3 regions of the Kineococcus auxinigenes genome follow, and region 2 is predicted to be linked to each of the others. Evidence: riboswitches for the same ligand, from Rfam matches in the RefSeq annotation. Region 2 holds a riboswitch; each other region holds the start of a gene.
What was found. Region 2 has a riboswitch for S-adenosylmethionine ahead of ACRYR9_RS04960 (rhodanese-like domain-containing protein). Riboswitches for the same ligand answer to the same signal wherever they lie in the genome.
Positions count from the first base shown of each region.

Region 1: another riboswitch for S-adenosylmethionine. It lies ahead of ACRYR9_RS13065 (MFS transporter); the one in region 2 lies ahead of ACRYR9_RS04960 (rhodanese-like domain-containing protein).
Region 3: another riboswitch for S-adenosylmethionine. It lies ahead of ACRYR9_RS18515 (sulfite exporter TauE/SafE family protein); the one in region 2 lies ahead of ACRYR9_RS04960 (rhodanese-like domain-containing protein).

Region 1 covers NZ_JBKBCT010000045.1:7,360-19,597, reverse strand. The annotation lists gene rarD (EamA family transporter RarD) at 1-661, opposite strand, end outside; gene ACRYR9_RS13080 (FAD-dependent oxidoreductase) at 747-2,153, shown strand; gene ACRYR9_RS13075 (electron transfer flavoprotein subunit beta/FixA family protein) at 2,154-2,963, shown strand; gene ACRYR9_RS13070 (electron transfer flavoprotein subunit alpha/FixB family protein) at 2,960-3,931, shown strand; SAM riboswitch class I at 3,982-4,070, shown strand; gene ACRYR9_RS13065 (MFS transporter) at 4,076-5,428, shown strand; gene ACRYR9_RS13060 (LLM class flavin-dependent oxidoreductase) at 5,425-6,807, shown strand; gene htpX (zinc metalloprotease HtpX) at 6,901-7,785, shown strand; gene ACRYR9_RS13050 (alpha/beta hydrolase family protein) at 7,797-8,723, opposite strand; gene ACRYR9_RS13045 (YajQ family cyclic di-GMP-binding protein) at 8,720-9,211, opposite strand; tRNA gene ACRYR9_RS13040 (tRNA-Tyr) at 9,310-9,391, shown strand; tRNA gene ACRYR9_RS13035 (tRNA-Thr) at 9,475-9,546, shown strand; tRNA gene ACRYR9_RS13030 (tRNA-Met) at 9,580-9,652, shown strand; gene rpmG (50S ribosomal protein L33) at 9,805-9,972, shown strand; gene ACRYR9_RS13020 (FAS1-like dehydratase domain-containing protein) at 9,992-10,453, shown strand; gene ACRYR9_RS13015 (MaoC/PaaZ C-terminal domain-containing protein) at 10,450-10,875, shown strand; gene ACRYR9_RS13010 (MFS transporter) at 10,872-12,089, shown strand; gene ACRYR9_RS13005 (UDP-N-acetylmuramate dehydrogenase) at 12,086-12,238, shown strand, end outside.
Region 2 covers NZ_JBKBCT010000009.1:16,382-28,619, reverse strand. The annotation lists gene ACRYR9_RS05005 (flotillin family protein) at 1-1,434, shown strand, start outside; gene dusB (tRNA dihydrouridine synthase DusB) at 1,431-2,606, shown strand; gene ACRYR9_RS04995 (deoxyguanosinetriphosphate triphosphohydrolase) at 2,603-3,868, shown strand; gene ACRYR9_RS04990 (hypothetical protein) at 3,889-4,482, opposite strand; gene ACRYR9_RS04985 (CoA-binding protein) at 4,574-5,191, opposite strand; gene ACRYR9_RS04980 (O-acetylhomoserine aminocarboxypropyltransferase/cysteine synthase family protein) at 5,188-6,525, opposite strand; gene dnaG (DNA primase) at 6,603-8,495, shown strand; tRNA gene ACRYR9_RS04970 (tRNA-Asn) at 8,598-8,670, shown strand; gene ACRYR9_RS04965 (HNH endonuclease family protein) at 8,733-9,422, shown strand; SAM riboswitch class I at 9,471-9,557, shown strand; gene ACRYR9_RS04960 (rhodanese-like domain-containing protein) at 9,562-9,981, shown strand; gene ACRYR9_RS04955 (O-succinylhomoserine sulfhydrylase) at 9,978-11,177, shown strand; gene ACRYR9_RS04950 (cobalamin-independent methionine synthase II family protein) at 11,205-12,238, shown strand, end outside.
Region 3 covers NZ_JBKBCT010000101.1:3,836-10,141, forward strand. The annotation lists gene fdxA (ferredoxin) at 1-116, opposite strand, end outside; gene ACRYR9_RS18515 (sulfite exporter TauE/SafE family protein) at 113-1,021, opposite strand; SAM riboswitch class IV at 1,055-1,170, opposite strand; gene ACRYR9_RS18520 (nitrite/sulfite reductase) at 1,471-3,204, shown strand; gene ACRYR9_RS18525 (phosphoadenylyl-sulfate reductase) at 3,201-3,935, shown strand; gene cysD (sulfate adenylyltransferase subunit CysD) at 3,956-4,891, shown strand; partial or broken gene ACRYR9_RS18535 (GTP-binding protein) at 4,891-6,306, shown strand, end outside.

The DNA of each region.
Region 1 (12,238 bases), on a different contig from region 2:
GCCCCTGCACCCCGATCCACACCAGCGCCGCCACGGCGGGCAGCACGAGCACGCCGGTCTCCACGGTCAGGCCGGTCAGCGGGTCGACGCCGGCGCCGGAGCGCGCCAGCCGGTTCTTCAGCAGCCCGTAGGTGGCGAAGGACGCCGCGAGCACCAGCGCCATCCACGGCAGCCGGCCCAGGTCGGCGGTGATGACGGCCACGGCCGCGGCGCCCACGGCGACGGCCGCCCACTGCGCGCGCCGCAGCCGCTCGCGCAGCACGAGCACGCCCAGCAGCACCGTCACCAGCGGGTTGACGAAGTAGCCCAGCGACGCCTCCAGGACGTTGCCGGTGGTCACGGCCAGCCCGTACACGCCCCAGTTCGCGGCGATGGCGACGGCGGCCACCGCCAGCAGCCGCAGCTGGGCGGGGGTGCGCAGCACCCGCAGCACCGCGGGCCAGCGGCGCAGCACCGTCAGCAGGAGCACCGACAGGGCCAGCGACCACACCACCCGCTGGGCCAGCAGCTCCAGCGCGCCGGTGGGCAGCAGGGCGTGGAAGTAGAAGGGGAAAAGGCCCCAGATCACGTAGGCGCCGGCGCCGGCGAGGACCCCGGCGCGCGCGGGACGGGCGGGGGCGGGCGCGGCGGGGGGCGCGCTGGGCTGCTGCACACCGCGCATGCTGCCGTCCAGGGCGCCCACCCCGTGCCGTTAGGCTTGCCTGAGCAGTCCCAGCCGACGTCGAGACGAAGGACACCGAGACCCAGTGAGCACCCAGCGTCCGCTGCGCGTGGCCGTCGTCGGAGCCGGACCGGCGGGCATCTACGCCTCGGACATCCTCTCCAAGGCCGACCTGTCCGCGACCGGCTTCGACGGCGTGAGCATCGACCTGATCGAGCGCCTGCCGGCGCCGTTCGGCCTGGTCCGCTACGGCGTGGCCCCCGACCACCCGCGCATCAAGCAGATCGTCGTCGCGCTGGAGAAGGTCCTGGGCCGCGGCGACATCCGCCTGCTGACCAACGTGGACTTCGGGACCGACCTCACCCTGGAGGAGGTCCGGCGCCACTACGACGCCGTGGTGTTCTCCACCGGCTCCATCGAGGACGCGCCGATGGCCCTCCCCGGCGTGGACCTGCCGGAGAGCCACGGCGCCGCCGACTTCGTCTCCTGGTACGACGGCCACCCGGACTACCCGCGCGAGTGGCCGCTGCAGGCCTCCAGCGTCGCCGTCCTGGGCGCCGGCAACGTCGCCCTCGACGTGGCGCGCATGCTCGCCAAGCACGCCGACGACCTGCTGCCCACCGAGATCCCGGACAACGTCTACCAGGGGCTGAAGGCGTCGAAGGTCACCGACGTCCACGTCTTCGCCCGCCGCGGCCCGGCGCAGGCGAAGTTCTCCTCGCTGGAGCTGCGCGAGCTGGGGCACGTGCCCGACGTCGACGTCATCGTCGACCCGGAGGACTTCGAGTTCGACGAGGGCTCGATGGCCGCCATCGACGGGTCGAACCAGACCAAGCAGGTCGTCAAGACGCTGACGGACTGGACGCTGAAGGAGGGCGACGGCACCGCCTCCCGCCGCATCCACCTGCACTTCCTGCACGCGCCGGTGGAGATCGTCGGCACCGACGGCCACGTGAGCGCGCTGCGCACCGAGCGCACCCGCCTGAAGGGCGACGGCACCGTCGAGGGCACCGGCGACGTCCACACCTGGGACGTGCAGGCCGTGTACCGCGCGGTCGGCTACTTCGGCTCCCCGCTGCCGGGCGTGCCGTTCGACGAGCTCAAGGGCGTCATCTCCAACCACGAGGGCCGGGTCCTCAGCCCGGAGGGCGAGCACCTGCCCGGCGTGTACTGCACCGGCTGGATCAAGCGCGGGCCCGTGGGCCTGATCGGGCACACCAAGTCCGACGCCTCCGAGACGGTCCGCCACCTCGTCTCCGACGCGGCCGGCTTCGAGCGCGCCGCCGAGCCGGACCCGCAGGCGGTCCTCGACGCCCTGACCGCCAAGGGCGTGGAGGTGCTCACCTGGAACGACTGGGAGGTCCTGGACGCCTACGAGCGCGAGCTGGGCCGGCCCCACGGGCGCGAGCGCGTCAAGGTCGTCTCCCGCGAGGACATGATCCGCTACTCGCGCCAGGTGCTGGCCGAGGCCGCCGCCCACCGGGAGGCCTGAGTGCGCGTCGTCGTCTGCGTCAAGCACGTCCCCGACATCCAGTCGGCGCGCTCCTTCCGCGAGGACGGCCTGCTCGCCCGCGGCGGTGAGGACGACACCCTCAACGAGCTGGACGAGGACGCCCTGGAGGCGGCGCTGCGCCTGGTGGAGGCGCAGCCGGCCGCCGAGGGCGCCGAGCCGCACGAGGTCGTCGTGCTCACCGCCGGGCCCGCCGCGGCCGTGGAGGCCCTGCGCCGCGGCCTGGCGATGGGCGCCACCAGCGCGGTGCACGTGCGCGACGACGCCGTCGCCGGCTCGGACGCGATCGCCACCGCCCGGGTGCTGGCCGCGGCCGTGCGGCACCTGCACGCCGAGCGGCCCGTCGACGCGCTCGTGGCCGGCATGGCCGGCCTGGACGGGCTGACCTCCCTGGTGCCCGCGGCCCTGGCCGCGCTGCTGGAGTGGCCGCAGCTCACCCTCGCCGACGAGATCACCCTCGACGGCGGCACCGTGCGGGTGCGGCGCGAGACCTCCACGCACGTCGAGGTCCTCAGCGCCCCGGCGCCGGTGGTGCTCTCGGTCACCGACCAGGCGTTCCGCGCCCGCTTCCCCGACTTCAAGGGCATCCTCGCCGCGCGCAAGAAGCCGGTGACGGTGCTCGGGCTGGCCGAGCTCGGCGTCGACCCCGCCACCGTGGGCCTGGCCGGGTCGGCGACGCAGGTGCTCGAGGCCGCGCCGCGCCCGCAGCGCGAGGACCGGGTGCTCGTGACGGGGGGCGCCGAGACCGTCCCGGCGCTCGTGGACTACCTGGCGGAGAAGGGCTTCTCGTGAACGTGCTCGTCCTGCTCGACCACGACGGGGCGCGGCTGCGCCCCACGGCGCGCGAGCTGCTGACCCTCGCCCGCGGCCTGCCCGGCGCGCAGGTGCACGCGGTGTGGATCGGTGCGGCCCCCGGCGGGGAGACCCGTGCCGAGGCCGGCGCGCACGGTGCCGCCGTCCTGCACCACGTCCTCGTCGACGGCGCCGACGAGCACCTCACCGCCTCCGTCGCCGAGGTGCTGGAGACGGTGCGCACCGAGGTGGGCGCCCCGCTGCTGCTGGTGTCCTCCACCTTCGAGGGCAAGGAGGTCGCCGCCCGCCTCGCCGTGCGCACCGGCGCGGGCGTCGTCACCGGCGCCGGTGCCGTCGAACGCGACGCCGAGGGCCGCTTCGTGGCCGGCAAGACCGTCCTGGCCGGCACGTGGACCACCCGCTGCGCCCTCACGGGTCCGTTCGGGGTCGTGGCCGTGGCGCCCAACTCCGTGCGGGCCACGCCGCTGCCGCAGGCGCCGGAGCCGGCCGTCGTCGAGCACCGCGTCCAGGCCCCGGCGGCGGCGCGCGCCGTCACCGTCCACTCCCGCGAGCTGCGCCCGACCTCCGACCGCCCCGCGCTGGCCGAGGCGGAGGTCGTGGTCGTCGGCGGTCGCGGCGTGGAGGGCGACTTCTCGGCCGTGGAGGAGCTCGCCGACGCGCTCGGCGGCGCGGTGGGCGCCACCCGCGTGGCCACCGACGAGGGCTGGATCGGGCACGAGGCGCAGGTCGGGCAGACCGGCGTCACCATCAGCCCGCGCCTGTACGTCGGCGCGGGCGTCTCCGGCGCGGTGCACCACCGCGGCGGGATGGCCGCCTCCGCGACCGTCGTGGCCGTCAACAGCGACCCCGACGCGCCGATCTTCGAGTTCGCCGACTACGGGATCGTCGGGGACCTCACCGAGGTGCTCCCGGCGCTGAGCGCCGAGGTCCGCCGCCGCCGAGGCTGAGACCCGGCGCGGGTTTGCGGGCCGGTTCCGTCGTGCCCTAGGTTTCTCGACGACCATCCAGAGCGGCCGAGAGACCTGGCTCGACGACGCCGCAGCAACCACCCCTCGGGGAAGGTGCTTCCGCCAGGGCCGATGGGAGTCCTGGTGAGCTCTGCCCGTGTCGTCGTGCCCGCTGCCGCCGACGAGCGCGTCCTGCGCCGCCGCGCCGCGCTCGGCAGCTTCGTCGGCACCACGATCGAGTGGTACGACTACTACCTCTACGGCACGGCGGCCGCGCTGGTGTTCGCCCCGCTGTTCTTCCCGCAGGTGGGCGGCGCCGTCGGCGTCGTCGCGGCGTTCGCGACCTACGCGGTGGGTTTCGTGGCGCGCCCGCTGGGCGGCGCGGTCGCCGGTCACCTCGGGGATCGGCTGGGGCGCAAGAAGGTCCTGGTGGCGTCCCTGCTGCTCATGGGCGCCTCCACGGCCCTCATCGGCCTGCTGCCCACCTACGCGACCATCGGGATCGCCGCGCCCGTGCTGCTCGTGACCGCCCGCCTGCTGCAGGGCTTCTCCGCCGGCGGCGAGTGGGGCGGGGCGGTGCTGCTGGCGGTGGAGCACGCCCCCGAGCGGCGCAGGGGGTTGTTCGGCGCCGTGCCGCAGATGGGCTCGGCCGCGGGCATGGTCCTGGCCAGCGGGGGTTTCTGGCTGACGCGAACCCTCACCACCCCCGAGCAGTTCCTCTCCTGGGGCTGGCGGGTGCCGTTCCTGGCCAGTTCCGTGCTCGTCGTGGTCGGTCTGCTCATCCGGCTGAAGGTGACCGACTCGCCGGTGTTCTCGAACCTGCGCCGCACCGGGGCCGTCGCCCGCCGCCCGGTCGCCGACGTGCTGCGCGAGGACGCCCGCGGGGTGCTGCTGACCAGCGGCATGCGCCTGGGGCAGATCGGCGGGTACGTCCTCTACACGGTCTTCGCCCTGAACTACCTCACCGAGCACGTCCGCGAGGACGGCGCCGACGTGGGTCTGCTCGCCGTCCTGGTCGCCTCCGTGCTGAGCCTGGCCACCACCCCGCTGTGGGGACTGGCCTCGGACCGCTTCGGCCGCAGGCCCGTGTACCTGTTCGGGGCGCTGCTCACCGCGGTGTTCACCGGCCCGGCGTTCCTGCTGCTCGACACCGGCTCCACCGTGCTGATCGTCGGCGCGGTCGTCGTCGCCGTGAACCTCGGGCACGACAGCATGTACGGCGCGCAGGGGGCGTTCTTCGCCGAGCAGTTCCCCGCGCGCACCCGTTACAGCGGCGCCTCGCTGGGCTACTCGATCGGCGCGGTGCTCGGCGGCGGGCTGACCCCCCTCGTCGCGGCCTCGCTGCTGGCCCTGGCCGGCGGCGCGCCGTGGTTGGTCGCCGGCTTCGTCAGCGCACTGGCGCTGCTCACCGCCGCCTGCGCCGCCGCGGCCCCGGAGACGGCCCACCGGCCCCTGGACACGACCACCTCGAAGAACCCGGAGACCGTCGCCCCGTGAGCACCGCACCGCTGCGCTTGAACGCCTTCGCCATGGCCTGCGTCGGCCACCAGGCCGCCGGGTTGTGGACCCGCCCGGAGGACCGCAGCTCCGAGTACCGCACCCTGCGGTACTGGACCGAGCTGGCGCGGCTGCTGGAGCGCGGGGGCTTCGACGCCCTGTTCCTCGCCGACGTCCTCGGCGTGTACGACGTGCACGGCGGCTCGCGCGACGCGGCCGTGCGTGCGGCCGCGCAGGTGCCCGTCAACGACCCGCTCATGGCGGTCTCGGCGATGGCCGCGGTCACCGAGCAGCTCGGGTTCGGCCTGACGGTGACCACCACGTACGAGCAGCCGTACGCCCTGGCGCGCCGCCTGACCACGCTGGACCACCTCACCGGCGGCCGGGTCGCCTGGAACGTCGTCACCGGTTACCTGGACTCCGCGGCCCGCAACCTGGGCTTCGACCGGCAGGTTCCGCACGACGAGCGCTACGACGTCGCCGAGGAGTACCTGGAGGTCTGCTACAAGCTGTGGGAGGGCTCCTGGGAGGACGGTGCCGTCGTGCGCGACGCCGCCCGAGGGGTGTACGCCGACCCGGCGAAGGTCCACGACATCGGCCACCACGGCCGCTGGTTCGACGTGCCCGGCGCGTTCCTCTGCGAGCCGTCCCCCCAGCGCACCCCGGTGATCTTCCAGGCGGGGTCATCGCCGCGAGGGCAGGAGTTCGCCGCCCGGCACGCCGAGTGCGTCTTCGTCATCGGGCCCACCGCGAAGCACGTGCGGCGCACCGTCGACTCCCTGCGCGAGCGCGTGGAGCGCGCCGGGCGCGACCCGCGCTCGGTCACCGTCTACGCGGGGCTGACCGCCGTGGTGCGGCCCTCCGACGCGGAGGCGAGCGCGCTGCTGGCCGACTACCGCGAGCACGCCAGCCGGGAGGGGGCGCTGGCGCTGTTCGGCGGCTGGACGGGCGTGGACCTGGCCGGCCTGGCGCCGGGGGAGCCGCTGCAGCACGTCACGACCGACGCGAACCGCTCCGCGCTGTCCGCGTTCACCAGCGACCCGGACCGCACCTGGACGGTGGACGACCTGGCCCGCTTCGTGGCCGTCGGCGGGCGGGGCCCGGTGCTGGCCGGCTCCCCGGCCACCGTCGCCGACGCCCTGGAGGAGTTCGCCGAGGCTTCCGGCGTCGACGGCTTCAACCTCATGTACGCCACGGTGCCCGGGACGTTCGCCGACGTGGTGGACCACCTGGTGCCGGAGCTGCGCCGCAGGGGGCGCACCGCGCCGCCCGCCGTGCCGGGCGCCACGCTGCGCGAGCAGCTGGGCTCCGGTGACGGGGCGCGGCTGGCCGCCTCGCACCCCGGCGCGGCGCACCGCCGCCCCCCGGCGAGCGCCTGAGCCCCCCAGCGCCGCACGACCGGCGGAACGCCCGCCCGGTGCTGGGCGTTGCACCCCTGCCGGACGTGGACTGGGGGAGGACGAGAGCACCGCATGCACCGTCACTACAACGGTCTGAAGACCGCGGTCCTCTTCGGCGCGATCTGGGCCGTCCTGCTCCTGCTCGGCGCCCTGCTGGCGTCGACGTTCCGCGCGCCGGTGGTGCTGCTGGTCTTCGCCGGGCTGGGCGTGGCCACCTCCGCCTACGGCTACTGGAACTCCGACAAGCTCGCGCTGCGCGCCATGCGCGCCCGCCCGGTCTCCCAGGCGGAGCAGCCGGCGCTGTACCGGATCGTGGGGGAGCTGTCCGCGCGCGCCCACCAGCCGGTGCCGCGGTTGTACGTGTCGCCGACCATGGCGCCCAACGCCTTCGCCACCGGCCGCGACCCGCAGAACGCCGCGGTGTGCTGCACCGAGGGCATCCTGCAGCTGCTCGACGAGCGCGAGCTGCGCGGCGTGCTCGGCCACGAGCTGCAGCACGTGTACAACCGCGACATCCTCACGTCCTCGGTGGCCGGGGCGCTGGCCGGCGTCATCACGTCGGTCGCCCAGTTCGCGCAGTTCGGCGCGTTCCTCGGCGCGGGCGGTCGCGACGGGGAGGGCCGTTCCAACCCGCTCGCGCTGCTCGCGCTCTCGCTGGTCGCGCCGCTGGCCGCCGGCGTCATCCAGCTCGCCATCTCCCGCACCCGCGAGTACGACGCCGACGAGGACGGCGCACGCCTGACCGGCGACCCGCTGGCGCTGGCGTCGGCGCTGCGCAAGCTGGAGCTGGGCACGCGGCAGCTGCCCCTGCCGCCGGAGCGCGACCTCGTGAACACCAGCCACATGATGATCGCCAACCCCTTCCACGGCGGCGGCGTCAGCCGGCTGTTCTCCACCCACCCCCCGATGGCCGAGCGCATCGCGCGCCTGGAGGCGATGGCCGGCTACCGGCGCTGAGGCGGCCCCGCTCAGGCGAGGACGCCCTCCAGCCAGTCGCGCACCAGCGGCCAGGACTCGCCGTCCGGGTCGAGGGGGTCCTGGTGCCCGACCCCGTCGAGCAGCTCCAGGCGCACGTCGTCCCCGGCGGCGCTCGCCGCGTCGGCGAAGGCCTGCGCCTGCTGGTGCGGAACCGTCTCGTCCGCCGTGCCGTGCACGACGAGCAGCGGGATCCCCAGCGGGACCAGGCGGGTGGGGTCGCCCACGGCGTAGTGCCCGTCCACCTGCTCGCGCGCGCCGCCGAAGACGTTGCGCACGTTCGGGTCGCCGTCCGGACCGCCCAGCGCGGTGGGGTTGAGCACCCCCGACGCGGAGGCCGCGAACGCCGGCGCGAGCAGGGGGTCGGCCCCGGGGGCGCCCGCGGGCAGCCGGTGCCGGGCGGCGGCCCACACCGCCAGGTGCCCGCCCGCGGAGTGCCCCAGCACCAGCGTGCGCTCCTCGGGCAGGCCCAGCTCGCGCAGCACCCCCGCACCCTGGTCCACGGCGCTCGCCAGGTCGGTGAAGGTGCTCGTCCACCCCCCGCCGTCCCCCACGCCTCGGTAGTCGGCGTTCAGCACCGGCCAGCCGCGGCCCACGAGGTCCGCCACGAGCGGGTTGACGTCGCGACGGTCCACCTCCCCGCGCCAGGCGCCGCCGTGGACGAGGACGACGAGCGCGTCGCGGTGCTCACCCTGCGGCAGCCAGAGGTCGGCGACCTGGCGGGGGTGGGAGCCGTAGCGCCGCTCGGTGCGCTGCGACTCCCGCAGCCCGTCGGGTGCGGGGGCGCCCTGGTCGTCCGGGGTGGTCGGTGCGGGGCTGCTGCTCGCGGGAGCGGGTTCCGGGTCGCCCCCGGAGCACGCCGCGAGCGCCAGCCCCGCCGCGCCGGCCAGCACGGCTCGGCGCGCGGCGCCCCGGTTCACCGGTAGTTGACGAACTGCAGCGCGACGTCCAGGTCGGCGCCCTTGAGCAGCGCGATGACCTCCTGCAGGTCGTCGCGGCTCTTGGAGCTGACGCGCATCTCGTCACCGGTGATCTGCGTCTTCACGCTCTTCAGCCCGCTGTCGCGCACGAGCTTGCCGATCTTCTTGGCGACGTCCTGCTCCAGGCCCTCCTTGAGGGTGGCGGTGATGCGGTGCTCCTTGCCCGAGGGGGCCGGCTCGGACGTGTCCAGCGCCTTCAGCGACACCCCGCGCTTGATGAGCTTGGTCTGCAGCACGTCGAGCACGGCGTTCACGCGGTCCTCGGAGTTGGCGACCATGAGGATCGACTCGCCGCTCCAGCGCACGGAGGCGTCGGTGCCCTTGAAGTCGTAGCGCTGGGAGATCTCCTTGGCCGCCTGGTTCAGGGCGTTGTCCACCTCCTGGCGGTCGACCTTGCTGACGACGTCGAACGAGGACTCGCTGGGCACGTGAGCTGTTCCCTCCGGGGTGCGGTGCGTGCGGCCGGTTCGTGCCGGCCGCCAGACCTTGCTATCCTCTCACCCGCACCTGGTCCTCCAGGAGCACTGGCGGGTTGCCCGAGCGGCCAAAGGGAGCGGATTGTAAATCCGCCGGCATTGCCTTCGTTGGTTCGAATCCATCACCCGCCACGTCGCGAGCGCGACCCGGGCCCGGCAACGGGCCCGGGTCGCGGCGTGTAGGGTTAACCTCACGTCGTGCGAGCGGCTAGCACGCCCCGATAGCTCAGTGGTAGAGCACTTCCTTGGTAAGGAAGAGGTCTCGAGTTCAATCCTCGATCGGGGCTCTCAGCACCCGCGGGTCACCCCCGCCGGTGCGCGGCGGAGTAGCTCAGTTGGTAGAGCAAGCGGCTCATAATCGCTGTGTCGTCGGTTCAAGTCCGGCCTCCGCTACGGACACCGCAACGTCGTGACGAGCGGCCGCCTCCCCGGGGCGGCCGCTCGTCCTGCGTGGTGGTCCGGGCGCTCGGTCGCGTACCCTGGGGGGCGAGATCGCGGCGCTGAAGTCGCCCGCAGGACCCCAGTTCAGGAAGAGGCAACCCGCCGTGGCCAAGACCACCGACGTCCGCCCCAAGATCACCATGGCTTGCACCGAGTGCAAGGAGCGGAACTACATCACCAAGAAGAACCGGCGCAACGACCCCGACCGGCTCGACCTGGCGAAGTTCTGCCCGCGCTGCGGCAAGAAGACCACGCACCGCGAGACCCGCTGACCAGAGCTCGATCGCCGAAGTGACGTCCGTCACCGTCGACGAGTCCTTCCAGGGGCGGGTCTACCCCGCCTCCGGGGCGACCGTCGTGACCGCCGACGCGGTCCGGGCCTTCGCCCGGGCCGTGCGGGCGGTCCACCCGGCCCACCACGACGACGCCGCTGCGCGGGCCCTCGGCCACGCGGGTGTCGTGGCGCCGCCCACGTTCGCCGTCACCCTGGCGCAGCGGGCCGACGCGCAGTTCATCACCGACCCCGCGGCAGGCATCGACTACTCGCGCGTCGTGCACGGCGAGCAGTCCTTCACGCACCACCGCCCGGTCGTGGCCGGTGACGAGCTGACCGCCGAGCTGCACGTGGACCGCGTCCGCGTCGTGCGCGGCAACGCCATGGTCACCACCCGCACCGAGCTGCGCCTGGCGGACGGCACCCCCGTGTGCACCGCCGTCTCCACCCTCGTCGTGCGCGCCCCGGAGGAGCAGTGAGCACCGTCCGCTTCGAGGACGTCCAGGTCGGCGACGCACTGCCGCCCGCCCGCCACGAGGTGACCCGTGCGGACCTGCGCGCCTACGCCGAGGCCTCCGGCGACCGCAACCCCATCCACCTCGACGAGACCGTCGCGCGCTCCGTCGGCCTGCCCGACGTCATCGCCCACGGGATGCTCACCATGGGGCTGGCCGGCCAGAGCGCCGCCGGCTGGGCCGGTGACCCCGCCGCCGTCCTGGAGTTCGCCACCAAGTTCACGGCGCCCGTCGTCGTGCCCGCGCAGGGTGCCGCCGTCGTCGAGGTCGCCGGCACGGTCGCCGCCGTCGACGCCGAGCACCGCACGGCCACCGTGGACCTCGCCGTCACCAGCGCCGGCGTCAAGGTGCTGGGCCGCGCCCGCGCCGTCGTCCGCCTGCCGTGAGCTCCGCCGCACCCGCGGCGGCCGCCGACCGCGAAGGGCTGCGCGCCCGCAACGCCGTCTTCGCCGCCTTCGTCCTCAACGGCTTCGCCTTCGCCTGCTGGGTGGCGCGCATCCCGTCCGTGCGGGACTCGCTGGGGCTGTCGTTCGACCAGCTGGGGCTCCTGCTGCTCGCCCTGTCCGTCGGCTCGGTCGTGACGATGCCGCTGGCGGGGGCCGTCGTGATGCGCCTCGGCCGGGTGCGCACCGTCGCCGCCGGGGCCGTGGCCGTCGCGGTGGGTCTGCTGGCCGTCTCCATCGGTGCCGACGCGCTGACCAGCGTCCCCGTGGTCGCGGCCGGGCTGGCCGTGCAGGGTGCCGGCACCGCCGCCTGGGACGTGGCGATGAACGTGGAGGGCGCCGCCGTCGAGCGCCGCCTGGACCGCTCGATCATGTCCCGCTTCCACGCCGGGTACAGCCTGGGCACCGTGCTGGCCGCCGGGCTCGGCGTGCTGCTGCTGGCCGCGGACGTGCCCACCTGGGTCCACCTGGGCGGCGCGGCCGTGCTGGCGCTGGCCGGGGCCCTGCTCGCCGTGCGCTCCTTCCTCGGCGCTCCCGCTGCTCTGGAGCCCGGTCAGGAGGCGCCTCGCTCGATCTCGCTGCGCACCGCCTGGCGCGAGCCGCGCACCCTGCTGCTGGGGCTGATGGTCCTGTGCATGGCGTTCGTCGAGGGCACCGCCAACGACTGGCTGGCCGTGGGGGTCGTCGACGGCTACGGCGCCGCCGAGGAGGTCGGTGTCGCGGGGTTCGCGGCGTTCGTCGTCTTCATGACCGTCGGCCGCCTCCTGGGTCCGGTCGTGCTGGAGCGCACGGGCCGGGTCGCCGCGCTGCGCGGCTGCGCCGCGCTCGCCGTGGCCGGCGTGCTGGTGTTCGCGCTCGCCCCGTCCGTGCCGGTGGCCGTGGCCGGTGCGGCGCTGTGGGGGGTGGGCACCGCCCTCGGCTTCCCGCTGGGCATGAGCGCCGCCGCCGACGACGAGGCCGGCGCGGCCGCCCGCGTCAGCGTGGTGTCCTCCGTGGGGTACGCCGCCTTCCTCGCCGGCCCGCCCCTGCTCGGCCTGCTCGCCGAGCACGTCGGCATCCTCGACGCCCTGCTCGCCGCCGCCGTCGCCGCGGCGATCGCCCTGGTGCTCTCGGGCGTCGCCCGCCCGCCCGCCACCGCTCCCGGGAGCTCCTCGTGACCAGCCCCACCACGACCACCCCCGCCGCCGGAGCCCCCCTCGCTCCGCTGACCTCCCTGCGGGTGGGCGGCCCCGCCCGCCGGCTCGTGACGGCCCGCACCGAGGACGAGCTCGTCGAGGCGGTGCGCGCGGCCGACGCCGCGGGTGAG
Region 2 (12,238 bases):
GCCAGCCCGTCCGAGGCGCTGATCATCGTCGGCAAGAAGGGCCGGCCGGTCACGAACCCCCAGACCGGGGAGGTGACCACCGACCTGTCCGGCCAGAAGGTCGTCATGGGCGCCGGCGTCTTCGTCAAGCCGCTCGTGCAGCAGGCGCACCGCCTGTCCCTGGCTTCGGTGCGCATCCCCATCTCCATCCGCGGGGCGGTCTCCCGCCAGGGCATCCGGCTCAACGTGGACGGGGTGGCCATCGTCAAGGTCGGCGGCACCGAGGACTTCGTGCGCGCCGCCTCCCAGCGCTTCCTGCAGCAGCAGGGGGAGATCGAGCCCTTCACGCAGGAGGTCCTCGCCGGCAGCCTGCGCGGCGTCATCGGCACCCTGACCGTGGAGGAGATCATCCGCGACCGCGTGGCCTTCGCCCGCCAGGTCGAGGAGGAGGCCGTCACCAGCCTGAACAACCAGGGCCTGGTGCTGGACACCCTGCAGATCCAGGACGTCAGCGACGACGGCAACTACCTGCAGGACCTGGGCCGGCCCGAGGCGGCCAACGCCCGCCGCGCCGCCGAGATCGCCGAGGCGAACAACGCGCAGGAGGCCCAGCAGGCCCAGGCGCTGTCCGACGCGAAGATCGCCCAGGCGCAGCGCGACCTGGCGCTGCAGCAGGCGCAGTTCCGCGCCGACCAGGACAAGGCCGCCGCCGAGGCCGACGCCGCCGGCCGCCTGGCCGAGGCCGCCGCGCAGCAGCAGGTCCTGATGGAGCAGGAGCGGGTGGCGCAGCGCCAGGCCGAGCTGACCGAGCGCAACCTCGACACCGAGGTGCGCAAGCCCGCCGACGCCCGCCGCTACGAGGCCGAGCAGCAGGCGATGGCGCAGAAGACCGCGCGCGTGCTGTCCGCCGAGGCGGAGCAGCAGGCGTCCGTGGCCGCCGCGCAGGCCGAGGCCGAGCGGGTCCGCCTGTCCGCCGAGGCCGAGGCGGCCCGGGTCCGTCTCTCCGCCGAGGCCGAGCTGGAGCGCCGCACGGCCGACGCGAACGCCGTGCGCCTGGAGGGCCAGGCGCAGGCCGAGGCCCTGTCCGCCACGGGTGCCGCCAAGGCCGAGGCGCTGCAGAAGGAGGCGCGGGCGCTGCGGGAGTTCGGGGAGGCCGCGCTGACGCAGCGCGCCCTGGAGGTCCTGCCCCAGGTCGCGCAGGCGCTGGCCAGCCCCATCGCCGGCATCAAGGACCTCACCGTCATCTCCAACGACGGCGCCGGCGCCCTGAGCCGCTCGGTGGGCACCAACCTGCAGGAGACGCTGGAGGTGCTCAAGCGGACCACCGGCATCGACATCGCCGAGGTGTTCCGCTCCCCGGACGAGCCGCGGAGCGCCGGGCACGGCCCCGAGCGGGACGGGGAGCGGCGGGGTGGCGACGGGCAGGTCCCGGGGGCCGTCATCATGGAGGGGTGAGCCTCCTCGACGTCCCGGTGCACGCCCCGGCGGTCGCGCCCCTGCGCATCGGCCCGCACGTGTCCGCGACCCCCGTGGTCCTGGCGCCCATGGCCGGCATCACCAACGCCGCCTACCGGCAGCTGTGCCGCGAGCACGGCGAGGGCTTCTACGTCTCCGAGATGGTCACCTCCCGGGCACTGGTCGAGCGCACCCCGGAGTCGATGCGCCTGGTGACCTTCACCGCCGACGAGCGCCCCCGCAGCCTGCAGCTGTACGGGGTGGACCCGGCCACCGTCGCCGCCGCGGTGCGGATGGTGGTGCAGGAGGACCTCGCCGACCACGTCGACCTGAACTTCGGCTGCCCCGTGCCCAAGGTGACCCGCAAGGGCGGGGGAGCGGCGCTGCCCTGGAAGGCGGAGCTGTTCCGCGACATCGTCGCCGGCGCGGTGCGCGAGGCGTCCCGGGGCGGGGTCCCGCTGACGGTGAAGATGCGCAAGGGCATCGACGACGACCACCTCACCTACCTGGAGGCCGGGCGCACCGCCGAGCGCGAGGGCGCCGCGGCCGTCGCCCTGCACGGGCGCACCGCCTCCCAGCACTACTCCGGCCAGGCCGACTGGGAGGCGATCGCCCGGCTGAAGGAGGCCGTCACCACGATCCCCGTCCTGGGCAACGGGGACGTCTGGAGCGCCGAGGACGCGCTGGAGATGGTGCGCCGCACCGGGTGCGACGGTGTCGTCGTCGGTCGCGGCTGCCTGGGCCGGCCGTGGCTGTTCACCGACCTGGAAGCCGGTTTCGCCGGCCGCCCGGAGCGGGTGCGTCCCGGCCTGCGCACCGTCGCCGCGGCCCTGCGCCGGCACGCCGAGCTGCTGGTGGAGCACTACGGCGACGAGCTGCGCGCCTGCCGCGACGTGCGCAAGCACGTGGCCTGGTACTTCAAGGGCTACGTCGTCGGCGGGGACCTGCGCGCGAGGCTGGGCCTGGTGGACTCCCTCGCCGCCCTCGACGAGCTGCTCGCCTCCCTGGACCTGGACCAGCCCTACCCGGGCGTCGCGGCGGAGGGCTCGCGCGGGCGGGCCGGTTCCCCGCAGCGGGTGGCGCTGCCGGAGGGCTGGCTGGACGACCGCGCCCTGTCCGGCGCCGCCGCCGAGGTCGTGCGCCAGGCCGAGCTGTCGGTCTCGGGGGGCTGAGGGTGAGCGAGCGCGACGGGCACCAGCGCGGCTACACGTCCTCGGACACCGAGCGCTGGGCCGCCGAACCGCCCAAGACCCACCGCCGCAGCGCGTTCGCCCGCGACCGCGCCCGCGTGCTGCACTCCTCGGCGCTGCGCCGCCTGGCCGCCAAGACGCAGGTCGTCGGCCCGGGCACCGACGACTTCGTGCGCAACCGCCTGACCCACTCCCTGGAGGTCGCCCAGGTGGGCCGCGAGCTGGGCGCGGCGCTGGGGTGCGACCCGGACGTGGTGGACACCGCCTGCCTGGCCCACGACCTGGGGCACCCGCCCTTCGGGCACAACGGCGAGCGGGCCCTGGCGGAGGCGGCCGCAGCCGTCGGCGGCTTCGAGGGCAACGCGCAGACCCTGCGGCTGCTGACCCGGCTGGAACCCAAGACGGTCGCCGCCGACGGCTCGCCCGTCGGGCTGAACCTGACCCGGGCCAGCCTCGACGCGGCCACGAAGTACCCGTGGCTGCACGGGAGTGCGCCGCGGGCCACCTCGAAGTTCGGTGCCTACGCCGACGACGCGGAGGTCTTCGCGTGGCTGCGCGACGGCTCGCCGCAGAACCGTCCCTGCGTGGAGGCGCAGGTCATGGACTTCGCCGACGACGTCGCCTACAGCGTCCACGACGTGGAGGACGCCGTGGTCGCCGGCCACGTGCGCCTCGACTGGTTGCGCGAGCGCGAGACCCGCGCCCGCGTCGCCGCGCAGGTGCGCGACTGGTACGTCCCGGACGCGAGCGACGAGGCCGTCGACGAGGCCCTGACCCGCTTGTCCGGGCTGCCGTTCTGGGCGCACGAGCAGCCCGGGGAGGTGTTCGGCGGACGCCGGCACCTGGCGGCGCTGAAGGACATGACCAGCCAGCTCATCGGCCGCTTCGCCAACGCCGCCCAGGACGCCACCCGCGCCCGCCACGGCGACGGGCCGCTGACCCGCTACGCCGCCGACGTGGAAGTCCCGGCGGAGACGGTGCTGGAGGTGGCCGTGCTCAAGGGCGTGGCCGCCACGTTCGTCATGAGCGCGCAGGAGCGCCAGCCGTTCTACGCCCGCCAGCGCGAGCTGCTGCTGGAGCTGCTCACCGCCCTGGTCGAGCGCGGCGCCGAGGTGCTGGAACCGCCCTTCCGCGAGGACCACCTCGCCGCGGCCGACGACGCGGCGCGGCTGCGCGTGGTGGTCGACCAGGTCGCCTCGCTCACCGACGTCTCCGCCCTGGCCTGGCACGCCCGCCTCACCTGAGCGCCGGGCTCCGGCGGGGCTCACTCCAGGGGCACGGGCTCGAACGGGTCGCGCAGCGTCCCGGTGGTCAGGGACCCCACCAGGGGCTGCCCCACGCCCACCAGCAGGCAGCGCACCTGCTGCTCGCCCGCGTCGCGCGCGTCGTCACCGGGCCAGGCGGACGCGTGCGTGACCGAGCCGGGCGGCAGGCCGCGGCGCTCGGCGAGCGCGGCCACGGCCGTCGCGCAGAACGCGTTCGCGCCCTCGCGGCGCGCCCGCTCGAGGTGCCCGGCGATCACCGGGCTCGCCAGCACCACCTCGGCGCCGTGCTCCCCGGCGCACCCGGCGGGCCGGTAGACGTCCGCGGTGCGCTCCAGGCAGGTGCCCACCGGCCACTGCCCGGCGCGCGTCAGCTCGATCGACTCCGAGGAGCGCAGCGTCGCGGCGTAGCCGCCGGAGCTCCCCAGCACCGCCCAGGCGCCGAAGGCGGCGCCGCCGAGCGCGAGCACTTCCGCGGTGCCCGCCGCGCCGGCGGCCACCAGCAGGGCGTCGCGACCCCGGCGCCGGGGCGCTGCGCGCGGGGACGGTGGGGGTGGTGGGGGCCACGGCGCTGCGCCGGCGGGGGAGGGGTGCACGAGGGGGGACCGTAGGGGCGCGGACCTCACCGCCCTCCGCCCCGCGCGCTCCCCTGTGGACCGCCGGCCCGTCCCGCGGTCTGGGGATCCCTCAGCGCGCCCGGCGCCGCGCGGAGATGACCCCGGTGTCGAAGCCGGCCAGGTGCAGGCCCCCGTGGAAGCGGGCGTGCTCGATCTTCAGGCACCGGTTCATCACCACGGTGGTGCCCGCCTCGTGACCGCGGCGGGCCACCTCGTCGTCCGACAGGCCCAGTTGCAGCCACAGCACCGGCGAGCCCACCGCGAGCGTCTCGTCGAGCGCCGCGCCCAGCTGGCTGGGCCGGCGGAAGACGTCCACGACGTCCGGCACGCCCGGCAGCTCCGCCAGCGACGGGTACGCGGGCCGGCCCAGCACCTCCCGCTCGTTCGGGTTGACGAACCACACCTCGTAGTCGGAGCTGGCCAGCAGGTAGGTGCCCACGAAGTACGACGCGCGCGACGGCTTGTTCGACGCGCCCAGGACCGCCACCGTCCGGGTGCGCCGCAGGATCGACAGCCGCTGCCCGGGGGTGGGCGGCGTCCAGCCGCCGGCGGCACGCACGGGCGCGGCGTCCTTCGCACCGGTGGCCGGTGCGGCAGGCTCCTGCGGCCGGGCGGCGACGCTGCCGGTGTCGCCGATCGCCCCGGCGGGGGCCCCGGTGGGGGTGCTCGCGCCCTCGTGCCCGCTCACCGCGAAGCCCCCTTCGTCGCGGCGGTCAGCGCCTGGTCCAGGTCCCACAGCACGTCCTCGACGTCCTCCAGCCCGACGCTGATGCGGACCAGGTCCTCCGGCACCCCGGCCGCCTGCAGCTGCGCCGGCGAGAGCTGCTGGTGGGTCGTGGAGGCCGGGTGCAGCACGAGGGTGCGCGCGTCGCCGATGTTCGCCAGGTGCGAGCACAGCTGGCAGTTCTCGATGAACCGCTCCCCGGCGGCGCGGCCACCGGCGACGCCGAAGGAGAACACCGCGCCGGGCCCCTCCGGCAGGTAGCGCTGCGCACGCTCGAAGTGCGGGTGCGAGGGCAGGCCGGAGTAGCGCACCCAGCTGACGCGCTCGTCCGCCTCCAGCCACTGCGCCACCCGGCGCGCGTTGGCGACGTGCTCGCGCATGCGCTGCGGCAGCGTCTCGACCCCCATGAGCAGCAGGAACGCCGAGTGCGGGGCCAGGGTGGCGCCGATGTCGCGCAGCTGCTCGCTGCGCAGCTTGGTGAGGAACCCGTACTCGGCGAAGTTGCCCCACCAGCTCAGGCCGCCGTAGCTGGCGACCGGCTCGGTCATGGCGGGGAACTTCCCGTTGTCCCAGGGGAAGGTGCCGGCGTCCACGACGACGCCGCCGAGGGTGGTGCCGTGCCCGCCGAGGAACTTGGTGGCGGAGTGGATGACGATGTCCGCGCCGTGCTCGATCGGCCGGCACAGGTAGGGGGTGGCGGTCGTGGCGTCGACGACCAGCGGGATGCCCGCCTCGTGGGCGACGTCGGCCAGCGCCCTGACGTCCGCGACCACCGTGGAGGGGTTGGCCACCAGCTCGGTGAACACGAACCGCGTCTTCTCCGTGATCGCCGCGCGCACCGCGTCGGCCTCCGGCTCCACGAAGACGGTGTCCACGCCGAAGCGGCGCAGCGTCACGTCCAGCTGGGTGACGGTGCCGCCGTAGAGGTTGTTCGAGGCGACGATCTGGTCACCGGCACCGGCCAGCGCCGCGAAGGTCAGGAACTCCGCGGACTGCCCGGAGCTGCACGCCAGCGCGCCCAGGCCGCCCTCCAGGGAGGCCATCCGCTCCTCCAGCGCCGCGACGGTGGGGTTGGAGATGCGGCTGTAGATGTTGCCGTACTTCTGCAGGGCGAAGAGGTTGGCCGCGTCGGCGGCGTCCTCGAACACGAAGCTGGTGGTCTGGAAGATCGGCACGGCCCGCGCGCCCGTCGTCGGCTCCGGCACCGCGCCGGCGTGCACGGCGCGGGTGCGGAAGCCCCAGGCCCGGTCGCTGCCGCCGCCGGGTGCGCGCTCGCCCCGCTGCTCGTCACTGCTCACGGGGGTCGATCCTGCCACCCGCGCGCGCGGCCGGCGTCGGCTCGGGCCTGTCGGCGCCCGCGCCTAGACTCCGGCGCGTGCCAGGTCTCATCCACCCCGACGACCTGCGCGCGGTCAAGGAGCGCGTCCGCATCGACGAGGTGGTCGCCGAGCAGGTGACGCTGCGCCCCGGCGGCGTGGGGTCCTTCAAGGGGCTGTGCCCCTTCCACGACGAGCGCACCCCCAGCTTCACCGTCCGCCCGGCCGTGGGCCGCTGGCACTGCTTCGGCTGCGGCGAGGGCGGTGACGCCATCGAGTTCGTCCGGCGCATCGACGGCACCACGTTCACCGAGGCCGTCGAGCGCCTGGCCGAGCGCGCCGGCGTGCAGCTGCGCTACGTCGACGACGGCGGCCGCCCCGGCAAGCGCCCGGCCGGGGCGCAGGGGGCCGGCCAGCGCCAGCGGCTGCTGGAGGCGCACCGCGCGGCCGAGGCGTTCTACGCCGGGCAGCTGGAGCAGCCCGGCCCCGCCGAGACCGCCCGCCGCTTCCTGGCCGAGCGCGGCTTCAGCCGCGAGGCCGCCGCCCGCTTCGGGGTCGGCTTCGCGCCCGCCGGCGGCGAGGCGCTGCTGCGCCACCTGCGCGCGGCGGGCTTCACCGAGGAGGAGCTGACCACCTCCGGCCTGGCCGGGCAGGGGCAGCGCGGGCTGTACGACCGCTTCCGCGGCCGCCTGGTCTGGCCCATCCGCGACGTCAGCGGCCACACCGTCGCCTTCGGCGCGCGCCGCCTCTTCGACGACGACCGCATCGACGCCAAGTACCTCAACTCGCCCGAGACCCCGGTCTACAAGAAGTCCCAGGCCCTGTACGGCCTGGACCTCGCCAAGCGCGACATCGCCCGCACCAAGCAGGTCGTCGTGGTGGAGGGCTACACCGACGTGATGGCCTGCCACCTGGCGGGCGTGACCACCGCGGTCGCCACGTGCGGCACCGCGTTCGGCGAGGAGCACGCCCGCATCGTCCAGCGCATGCTCGGCGACGCGGCCGGCTCCGCGGAGGTCGTCTTCACCTTCGACGGCGACGCGGCGGGGCAGAAGGCCGCGCTGCGGGCCTTCGAGCTGGAGGAGCGCTTCACCGCGCAGACGTACGTGGCGGTCGAGCCGTCCGGTCAGGACCCGTGCGACCTGCGCCTGTCCTCCGGCGACGCCGCGGTGGCGGCCCTGGTGGCCGGCCGGGTGCCGCTGTTCGAGTTCGCGATCCGCTCGACCATCTCCCGCTTCGACCTCGGCAGCGAGGCGGGCCGGCTGGCGGCCCTGGACGCCGCCGCACCGATCGTCGCGGGCATCCGCGACAGCGGCCTGCGCCAGCGCTACGCGGTGAACCTGGACCGGTGGACGGGTTTCCTCGACGAGCGCTTCGTGCTGGACCGGGTGCGCCGCCACGCCGGCGGCCGCGCGGGGCGCAGCGGGCGCGAGAGCAGGAGCGCCGAGCCCGCCCCCGCGCCGCCGCCGGCCCCCGCGGTGAACGACGCCGTCGTGCAGCTGGAGCGGTGGGTCCTGGCGAGCGTGCTGCAGGCCCCGTGGGTGGTCGCGGAGGACTTCACCGGCCTGGCCGCGGACACCTTCAGCGCGCCGGGGCACCGCGCCGTGCACGACGCCGTCACCGCTGCCGGGGGTCCGCTGGAGGCGCCGCAGGGCCCCGGCTGGGTCGAGGCGGTGCTGCAGTACGCCGACGGCCCGGTGGCCGGGCTCGTGCAGGAGCTCGCCGTGGCCGAGCTGCCGGTCACCGACGAGGAGGGGATGGAGCGCTGGGGGCGCTCGCTGGTGGCCTCGCTGGCCGGGCAGGCGGCCACCCGTGCGGTCGCCGACGCCAAGCGCCGGCTGTGGAGCATCGACGCCTCCGCGCACCCGCAGGAGTACCAGGAGGCCTCGGCCGAGCTGTTCAGGCTGGAGGCGGCGCGCCGGGCCTGGCAGGAGCGCGCCCAGGGGGCCTGATGGTCGCGCCCGGGCCCTCGCGCGCGGTGCGGCCCGGGCGCAGGCACCCGGTCGCGGCTGGTACGGTTGACGTGCTGTCGCCGGGGGTTCACCCGGTGGTGGTCCCGCATAGCTCAATTGGCAGAGCAGCCGGCTGTTAACCGGCAGGTTGTTGGTTCGAGTCCAACTGCGGGAGCGTTCTGGAGGGGGCCTGCGCGTGCAGGCCCCCTTCGTCGTCCCCGGGGATGGGGGGTGCTCGTGCGCGCACGTCGCTCCGGTGCCTCGGCGGCGATCCTCGTGCCGCTGCTGGTCCTGGTGCTGGCGCTCGCGCTGTGGCGGGCCCTGACCGGCGGCGCCGCGCAGCCGGAGCAGCGGTCCGCCACCGGTGGCGCGGCCGAGGCGCTGGCCGGCCTGCCGGTGCGCGAGGCCGCCCCCTCCGCCGGTTACCAGCGCACCCGCTTCGGCTCCAGCTGGGTCGACGTCGACGACAACGGCTGCCGCACCCGCGACGACGTCCTGCTGCGCGACCTGGACGACGTCCGCCTCGCGCAGGACGGCTGCACCGTCCTGTCCGGCACGCTGCAGGACCCGTACTCCGGCGAGGAGATCGCCTTCCGGCGCGGCGAGGACACCAGCGCCGAGGTGCAGATCGACCACGTCGTGGCGCTGGCGGCCGCCTGGCGCACCGGCGCGCAGGCGTTCACCGAGGACGAGCGGGTCCGCTTCGCCAACGACCCCCTGGAGCTGCTGGCCGTGGACGGCTCGCTGAACGGGGCCAAGGGTGACGACGACGCCTCGCAGTGGCTGCCGCCCGAGGGGGAGTGCGAGTACGTCGCGCGGCAGGTCGCCGTCAAGAGCGCCTGGGGGTTGTGGGTGACGCCCGCCGAGCACGGCGCGATGGCCGGCGTCCTGGCCGGCTGCCCCGGGCAGGAACTGCCCGCGTCCTGACCCGGGGGAGCGTGCCCCGGGCACGGGCCGCGATGCCCTAGGCTGGCCGGACCATCCAGAGCGGCCGAGAGACCTGGCTCGACGACGCCGCAGCAACCCCCCTCGGGAGGGTGCTCATGCCAGGACCGATGGAGGCTTCGTGAGCTACGCCGGCGACCTCACCCCGCGTGAGGCGTTCGAACTGCTGCGTGACGACGGCGACGCCGTCCTCGTGGACGTCCGCACCGAGGCGGAGTGGACGTACGTCGGGGTGCCCGACGCAGCCGCGTTGCGCAGACCACCGGTCTTCGCCTCCTGGCTGCCCGTGGAGGAGGACGCGCCCGGGGCGCGGTTCCTGGCGGAGCTGGAGCGGGCCGGCGTCGGGCCGGGCCACCGCGACCCGGTGGTGTTCCTGTGCCGCTCCGGCAAGCGCTCCGTGGGCGCGGCCACCGCCGCCACCGCGGCGGGCATCGGCCCCAGCTACAACGTCCTGGACGGTTTCGAGGGCGACCTCGACGAGCACGGCCACCGCGGCGGCGCCGGCTGGCGCGCGCAGGGCCTGCCGTGGAGGCAGTCGTGACCGATCGGCAGCCGAACCCCTGGCGCCCCGACACCACCGCCGTGCGCGGTGGCCTGTCCCGCTCGGGGTTCGAGGAGACCTCCGAGGCGATGTACCTCACCTCCGGTTACGTCTACGACTCCGCCGCCGCAGCGGAGGCGGCGTTCACCGGTGAGGTCGACCGCTACGTCTACTCCCGCTACGGCAACCCGACGGTGTCGGTGTTCACCGAGCGGTTGCGGCTGCTGGAGGGCGCCGAGGCCTGCTACGGCCTGGCCAGCGGCATGTCCGCGGTGTTCTACGCCCTCGGCGCGCTGCTCGGCGCGGGGGACCGCGTCGTGGCCGCCCGCAGCTTGTTCGGCTCCTGCTACGTGATCCTCGACGAGATCCTGCCCCGCTGGGGCGTGACGACGGAGTTCGTCGACGGCGAGGACCTCGCGCAGTGGGAGCGGGCGCTGGCCACGCCCGCGCAGGCGGTGTTCTTCGAGACGCCGGCGAACCCCATGCAGACCCTCGTGGACGTCGAGGCGGTGACGCAGCTCGCCCACGCGGCCGGTGCGGTCGTGGTGGTGGACAACGCGTTCGCCAGCCCGGTGGGGCAGCGACCGCTGCGCTTCGGCGCGGACGTGGTCGTCTACTCCGCCACCAAGCACATCGACGGGCAGGGCCGCGTCATGGGCGGGGCCGTCCTGGGGACCACGGAGTTCATCGACGGGCGGTTCCGGGAACTGACCCGGCACACCGGCCCGACCCTGAGCCCCTTCAACGCCTGGACGCTGGCCAAGGGCCTGGAGACCCTCGGGCTGCGGGTGCGGCACTCCGCGGCCACCGCCCTGCGCATCGCCGAGCACCTCGAGGCCGCCCCGGGGATCCGCTGGGTGCGCTACCCCCTGCTGCCCTCGCACCCGCAGTTCGATCTGGCGAAGCGGCAGATGGAGCTCGGTGGGACCGTCGTCACGTTCGAGCTCGACGCGCCCGACGGCCGCGGCAAGGAACGCGCCTTCGAGGTCCTGGACCGCCTCGGCGTCATCGACATCTCCAACAACCTCGGCGACGCCAAGTCGCTGGCCACCCACCCCGCCACCACGACCCACCGCCGCCTCGGCGAGCAGGGACGCGCCGCCATCGGCCTGTCGGACGCCGTCCTGCGCCTGTCGGTGGGGCTGGAGGACCCCGAGGACCTGCTCGAGGACCTCGACCGCGCCCTGCGCCGCTGACGACCCCACCCCACGAACGGAGACCCCTTGTCCCGCAACGCCCGCCGCATCGAGGTCAGCCACGCCGGCAGCCTGCCCCGCACCCCCGAGCTCATCGCCGCGAACGAGGCGCGCCGCGTCGGGGAGGACGGGTTCACCCTGGAGCGCACGCCGGAGTTCGAGGCGCTGCTGACCGATGCCGTCGTCGACCTCGTGGCGCGCCAGCGCGACCTCGGCATCACCCTCGTCGGCGACGGCGAGTACGGCAAGGCCATGACGAGCGCCGTGGACTACGGGGCCTGGTGGTCGTACTCGTTCCAGCGCGTGGCGGGCCTGGAGGTGACCGGGGAGGACCTCTTCACCCAGCCGGTCGTGCGTTCCGAGCCGGGGAAGGTGCGGCTGACGAGCTTCCCCGACCGCCGCGACTGGAGCACGTTCAAGGACGCCTACACCGACCCCGCCTCGGGGATCATGACGGGCAAGCAGGCGACCGCGTTCCCCGCCACCACCGGCCCGCTGAGCTACGTCGGCCAGGAGGCCATCGCCTCCGACGTCGCGAACCTCGTCGCCGGCCTGGAGGCCGCCGGCCTGGACCGCAGCCAGGGTTTCATCACGTCCCTGTCCCCGGGCAGCGGTGCGCGCATCTCCAACCGCCACTACGCCACCGAGGAGGAGCACATCTGGGCGTGGGCGGAGGTGATGCGCGAGGAGTACCGCGCCGTCGTCGACGCCGGGCTGGTCCTGCAGATCGACGACCCGTCGATCGCGGAGAACTGGGACCAGATCAACCCGGAGCCCAGCCTAGAGGACTACCGTGCGTTCACCAAGATCCGCGTGGAGGCCCTCAACCACGCCATCCGCGACCTGCCCGCCGAGCAGGTCCGGTTCCACCTGTGCTGGGGCAGCTGGCACGGCCCGCACACGACCGACATCGAGTTCAGGCACATCGCCGACCTCATGCTCGAGATCAACGCGGGTTCCTACTCCTTCGAAGCGGCCAACGCCCGCCACGAGCACGAGTGGAAGATCTGGAAGGACCTCGAGCTTCCGGCGGGCAAGAAGATCGTGCCGGGAGTCGTCGG
Region 3 (6,306 bases), on a different contig from region 2:
TCGTCGGGCTGGATGTACAGCGAGCGCTCACCCTCGTAGATGCAGTCGACCGGGCACTCCTCGATGCAGGCCTTGTCCTTGAGGTCCACGCAGGGCTGTGCGATGACGTACGTCACTGCGCGCTGCTCCTCTCGTTGTCGGTGGTGGTGAGCGTTCGGGCGGTGCGGCGGTGCCGGCGCACCGAGTGGGCCACGGCGAGCGCGCCGGCGGCGAGGATCAGCGCGTAGACGACCCAGCGGACCGGGTCGGGGGCGCCGACGGCGTCGCTGCGCAGCAGGGTCCGCGAGTTCGTCAGGACGATGACGGCGCCGACGGCCGAGCCCAGCACGTGCGGCGGGGCGTAGCGCACCAGCCAGGCGGCGATGGGCGCGGCGACCAGGCCTCCGAGCAGCAGCGCGAGCACCCACGTCCAGGCGATGCCCTGCGAGCCGAGCCCCACGAGGAACCCCGCGCTGGCGGCCACCGCGACGAGGAACTCGCTGGTGTCCACCGAGCCGATGACCTTGCGCGCCTCCAGCCGGCCGGAGGCCAGCAGGGCGGGGGTGCCCACGGGGCCCCATCCACCACCGCCGGTCGCGTCGACGAACCCGGCGAACAACCCCAGCGGCGCCAGGAAGCGCCGCCGCAGCGGCCGGTGCAGGGACCGCTCGTCGAAGCGCGCCACCGCGGAGCGCAGCAGCACGTACACCCCCAGCAGCAGCAGCACGGCGCTGATCACCGGTGCGGCGACGTCCGTGGGCAGCGACGACAGGACCGTCGCCCCCAGGAAGGCCCCGACCGCGCCGGGCACGCCGACGCGCACCACGACGCGCCAGTCGACGTTGCCGAAGCGCCAGTGCGCGGCCCCGGAGGCCAGCGTGGTGCCGATCTCCGCGAGGTGGACGGTGGCAGACGCGGCGGCGGGGCTCGCTCCCACGACCAGCAGCAGGGTCGTGGAGGTGACGCCGTAGGCCATGCCGAGGGAGCCGTCGACGAGCTGGGCCAGCAGGCCGACCAGGGCGAGCAGGGCGAACTTGTGCACGAGAGGAGCCGTCCGTACGTCCGTGGACCCGCAGGTCCGCGCTTGCCGGACGCCGAACGGCGACCGGCCAGGTCCTCACCCGGAGCACCCCGCCGCGACAGGAGGGTTGCCGACCAGCGAGCCGGGGCTTGACGCTGGTACTCGTGACCGCCACTGACGGTAGACGAACCCCGGCAGGCGGTCAACACCTCGCGGCACCGGCGGTAACCGGGCGGTTTCCCCGGTCCGCCCGCCGGCGCCACGCTGATCGACGGGACCGTGTTGGAGTTCGTGCGCTCGTGCCCTACCGTGGTCACGTGGTCCAGCCCTCTGCCGTGCGCCTCGTCTCGCGCCGGTACGTCGACCTCATGCGGCTGCAGAGCGCCTACGCGTGCCGTTCCGGTCGCTCGCTGCACCCCACCAGCTGAGGGCCTCCTCACGAGGAGGACCCGTCTCTCCCGTGAGGTTCCATGACACCCGACGCCAGCACCGCCCCCCTCGAGCAGGCCGCCCCGCCGGCCCCCCGCCGCGCACCGCGCGCACCACGCCCCGGTGGCAACGGCCAGTGGCGCGTCGACGGCACCGCGCCCCTGAACCACAACGAGGAGGTCAAGGCGGCCGACGGGGGGCTGAACGTCCGCGAGCGCATCGAGAACCTGTACGCGCCCGGGGGTTTCTCCTCCATCGCGCCGGACGATCTCAACGGGCGGTTCCGGTGGTGGGGGCTGTACACCCAGCGGCGTCCCGGCATCGACGGCGGGCGCACCGCGCAGCTGTCCGCCCAGGAGCTGTCCGACGAGTTCTTCATGCTGCGCGTGCGGATCGACGGCGGTGCGCTGACGACCGAGCAGCTGCGCGTCGTGGCTGGCATCTCCACCGAGTTCGCCCGCGACACGGCCGACATCACCGACCGGCAGAACGTGCAGCTGCACTGGGTGCGCATCGAGGACGTCCCGGAGATCTGGCGGCGGCTCGAGGCCGTGGGGCTGCAGACGACCGAGGCGTGCGGGGACACCCCGCGCGTGGTGCTCGGCAGCCCGGTCGCGGGCATCGCCCGCGACGAGGTCATCGACCCCACCCCGGTGATCACGGAGATCGTGGAACGCTTCATCGGCGACCCGGAACTGGCGAACCTGCCGCGCAAGTTCAAGACCGCCGTCACCGGTCACCCCAGCCAGGACGTCGTGCACGAGATCAACGACATCTCCCTGGTGGGCGTGGTGCACCCGGAGCTCGGCGCGGGGTACGACCTGTGGGTGGGCGGCGGGCTGTCGACGAGCGCGCACCTCGCCCAGCGCCTCGGAGCGTTCGTGCCCCCCGAGCGGGCCGCGGAGGTCTGGCAGGGCGTGGTCAGGGTCTTCCGGGACTACGGCTACCGCCGGCTGCGCAACAAGGCGCGGTTGAAGTACCTGGTGGCCGACTGGGGCGCCGAGCGGTTCCGGCAGGTGCTGGAGACGGAGTACCTGGACCGGGCGCTGCCCGACGGCCCGCCGCCGCCGGCCCCCTCCGGTCGCGGCGACCACGTGGGCGTGCACGAGCAGAAGGACGGCCGGTGCTACGTCGGCCTGTCCCCCACCGTCGGGCGGGTCAGCGGCACGGTGCTGCGCGAGCTGGCCGACGCGGCGGAGGCGGCGGGCTCGGGTCGTGTGCGCTTCACCCCGCACCAGAAGGTCGTCGTCCTGGACGTCGACCCCGCACGCGTCGAGGAGTTCACGGCCCGCGCCGAGGTCCTCGGCCTGACCGCGCACCCCTCGCCTTTCCGGCGCACCACGATCGCCTGCACGGGCATCGAGTTCTGCAAGCTGGCGATCGTGGAGACCAAGGACACCGCGACGCGCGCGATCGAGGAGCTGGAGCGCCGCCTGGCCGGGGTGGAGATCGACACCCCGATCACGCTGCACGTCAACGGGTGCCCGAACTCCTGCGCCCGCGTCCAGACCGCCGACATCGGCCTGAAGGGCCAGCTGGTGCAGGACGAGCACGGCGAGCAGGTCGCCGGGTTCCAGGTCCACCTCGGCGGCGGGCTGGCCTCGGCCGACCGCGCCGAACCCGGTGTCGGCCGCACCGTGCGCGGCCTGAAGGTGACGGCCACCGCCCTGCCCGAGTACGTCGAGCGCCTGGTGCGGCGCTACCTCGAGACCCGGGAGCCGCGCGAGACGTTCGCGGCCTGGGCCCACCGCAGCGACGAGGAGGCTCTGCGATGAGCGAGACCACGACGACCACCGTCCCCGCGCCCCGTGCGCGCCGGGGCCGCGAGGAACTGCGGTCGCTGGCCGAGCGCGGGGCGACGGAGCTCACCGGGGCGGGCGCCGAGGAGGTCGCCGCCTGGGCGGCGGCCACCTTCCCCGGGACCCTGGCCGTGGCGTGCAGCATGGCCGACGCCGTCCTGCCGCACCTGGTGTCCCGGTTCGCACCGGGCGTGGACGTGCTTTTCCTGGACACCGGCTACCACTTCGCCGAGACCCGCGGCACGCGCGACGAGGTGGAGTTCGCGCTGCCGGTGCGCGTCGTGGACGTCCTGCCCCGGCAGACCGTCGCCGAGCAGGACGCCGAGTTCGGCCCCCGCCTGCACGAGCGCGACCCCGGCACGTGCTGCCGGCTGCGCAAGGTGGAACCGCTGGCCGCCGCCCTGGGCGGGTACGAGGCGTGGGTGACGGGCGTGCGCCGCGAGGAGGCCCCGACCCGGGCCGGTACGCCCCTGGTGCAGTTCGACGAGCGGCACGGGCTGGTCAAGCTCAACCCCCTGGCGGCCTGGACGTTCGACGAGCTCGTCGACTACGCCACCGCGAATGCCGTCCCGGTCAACCCGCTGCTGACCAGCGGGTACCCCTCCATCGGCTGCAAGCCGTGCACGCGCGCGGTGGCACCGGGCGAGGACCCGCGCGCCGGCCGCTGGGCCGGCACCGGCAAGACCGAGTGCGGGATCCACCTGTGAGCGCGCCGACGACGGCCGTCGTGCCGGCCGCGCGCACCGCGGCGGGCAGCGCCGACCCCGCCCGCGTGGACGACCTGCGGGCCTTGGAGGCCGAGGCCGTCCACATCGTCCGCGAGGTCGCCGCGGAGTTCGAGAACCCGGTGCTGCTGTTCTCCGGCGGCAAGGACTCCATCGTGCTGCTGCGCCTGGCGGAGAAGGCGTTCCGCCCCTCCCCGGTGCCGTTCCCGGTGATGCACGTCGACACCGGGCACAACTTCGACGAGGTGATCGACTTCCGCGACCGGCGCGTGCGCCAGGGCGGGCACCGCCTCGTGGTCGCCTCGGTGCAGGCCAGCATCGACGCCGGCCGGTCCCGCGACGACGGACCGGGTTCCTCGCGCAACCGCCTGCAGACGCGGACCCTGCTCGACGCGCTGGCCGAGGGCCGGTTCGACGCGGCGTTCGGCGGGGCGCGCCGCGACGAGGAGCGCGCGCGCGCCAAGGAGCGCGTGTTCAGCGTCCGCGACGCCGCCGGCCAGTGGGACCCGCGCAACCAGCGCCCGGAACCGTGGTCGCTGTACAACGGGCGCATCCACCGCGGCGAGCAGGTCCGGGTGTTCCCGCTGAGCAACTGGACCGAGCTGGACGTGTGGCGCTACATCGCCGCGGAGGGCCTGGAGCTGCCGAGCATCTACTTCGCGCACGAGCGCGACGTCGTCGAGCGCGACGGGATGCTGCTGGCCGTCTCGGGCATCACGCCGGCCCGGCCCGGTGAGCGGGTGCAGCGGCTGCGGGTGCGGTACCGCACCGTCGGGGACCTCACGGTCACCGGTGCGGTGCGCTCGGACGCCACCGACGTCGAAGCCGTCATCGCGGAGATCGGCACCGCCACCGTGTCCGAGCGCGGAGCCACCCGCGCCGACGACCGGACCTCCGCCGCCGCGATGGAGGACCGCAAGCGCGAGGGGTACTTCTGATGCGGGAACTGCTGCGGATGTCCACGGCCGGCTCGGTCGACGACGGCAAGTCCACCCTGATCGGCCGGCTGCTGCTGGACACCGGGAGCCTGCCCACCGACCACCTCGCCGCCGTCGACGGCCCCGGGGGCCCGGACCTGGCGGCGCTGTCGGACGGCCTGCGCGCCGAGCGCGAGCAGGGCATCACCATCGACGTGGCGTACCGGTTCTTCTCCACCCCGCGGCGGAACTACGTGCTGGCCGACACCCCCGGGCACGAGCGGTACACCCGCAACATGGTGACGGGGACCTCCAACGCCCACCTCGCCATGCTCCTGGTGGACGTGCGCGCCGGGGTGCTGGACCAGACCCGCCGGCACGCGAGGATCGCGACGCTGCTGGGCGTGCCGCACCTGGTGGCGGTGGTGAACAAGATGGACCTCGTCGACTTCGACCGCTCCAGGTTCTCCTCGGTGCGCGAGGAGCTGCGCGAGGTCGCCGACCGGCTCGGCGTGCGGATGCTCGTGGTGCCGGTGGCCGCCAAGCACGGCGACAACGTCGCGAACCGCTCGGCGAACACCCCCTGGTACGACGGGCCGACACTGCTGGAGCACCTGGACGCCGTGGAGGTCCTGCCGCCGGACTTCGGCGTGGGACGGCTGCGCCTGCCGGTGCAGTGGGTCTCCCGGCCCGTCGCCGGCCGACGACGCAGCTACACCGGCCGGGTGGCCGCGGGCACGCTGCGCGCCGGGGACGAGGTCGTCGTGCTGCCCTCCGGTTCCCGCACCCGCGTCACCGCCGTGGACACCCTCGACGACGGCCGCGAGGTCGCGGTGCCGCCGCTGTCGGTGGCGGTGGAACTGGCCGACGAGCTCGACGTGGGCCGCGGCGACGTCCTCGTCGCCCCGGACGCCGAACCCACCGTCACCCGCGAGGTGCGGGCTCAGGTGTGCTGGATGCACGCCGAACCCCTGACCCCGGGGCGCCGGTTGCTGCTGAAGCACACCACCCGCACGGTGCGCGCGGAGGTCACGGCCCTGCACGACCGGATGGACCCGCGCACGCTGGCCGAGCTGCCGACGCCGGAGATGTTGCAGCTCAACGACATCGGTGCGGTCACCCTGCGGACCGCCGTCGACCTGGTGGTGGAGCCGTACGCGCACAACCGGGACATGGGCGCGTTCGTCCTCGTCGACGAGCACACCCACGACACGGTGGCCGCCGGCGTCGTGCGCGAAGCCGTCGACCGGCGCACCGGCCCGCGCGCCGGTGACGGCGCGGTGTGGCGCCCCTCGCGGGCTCCTCGCCCGCACCCCGGGGCGGCGCTGTGGCTGCTGCCCGCGGCGGACGCCGGCCAGGTGGACGCCGAGCAGGTGGCCGGCGAGGTCGAGTCCGCCCTGCTCGCGCAGGGCCGCCCGGCGTACGCGCTGCGCGGG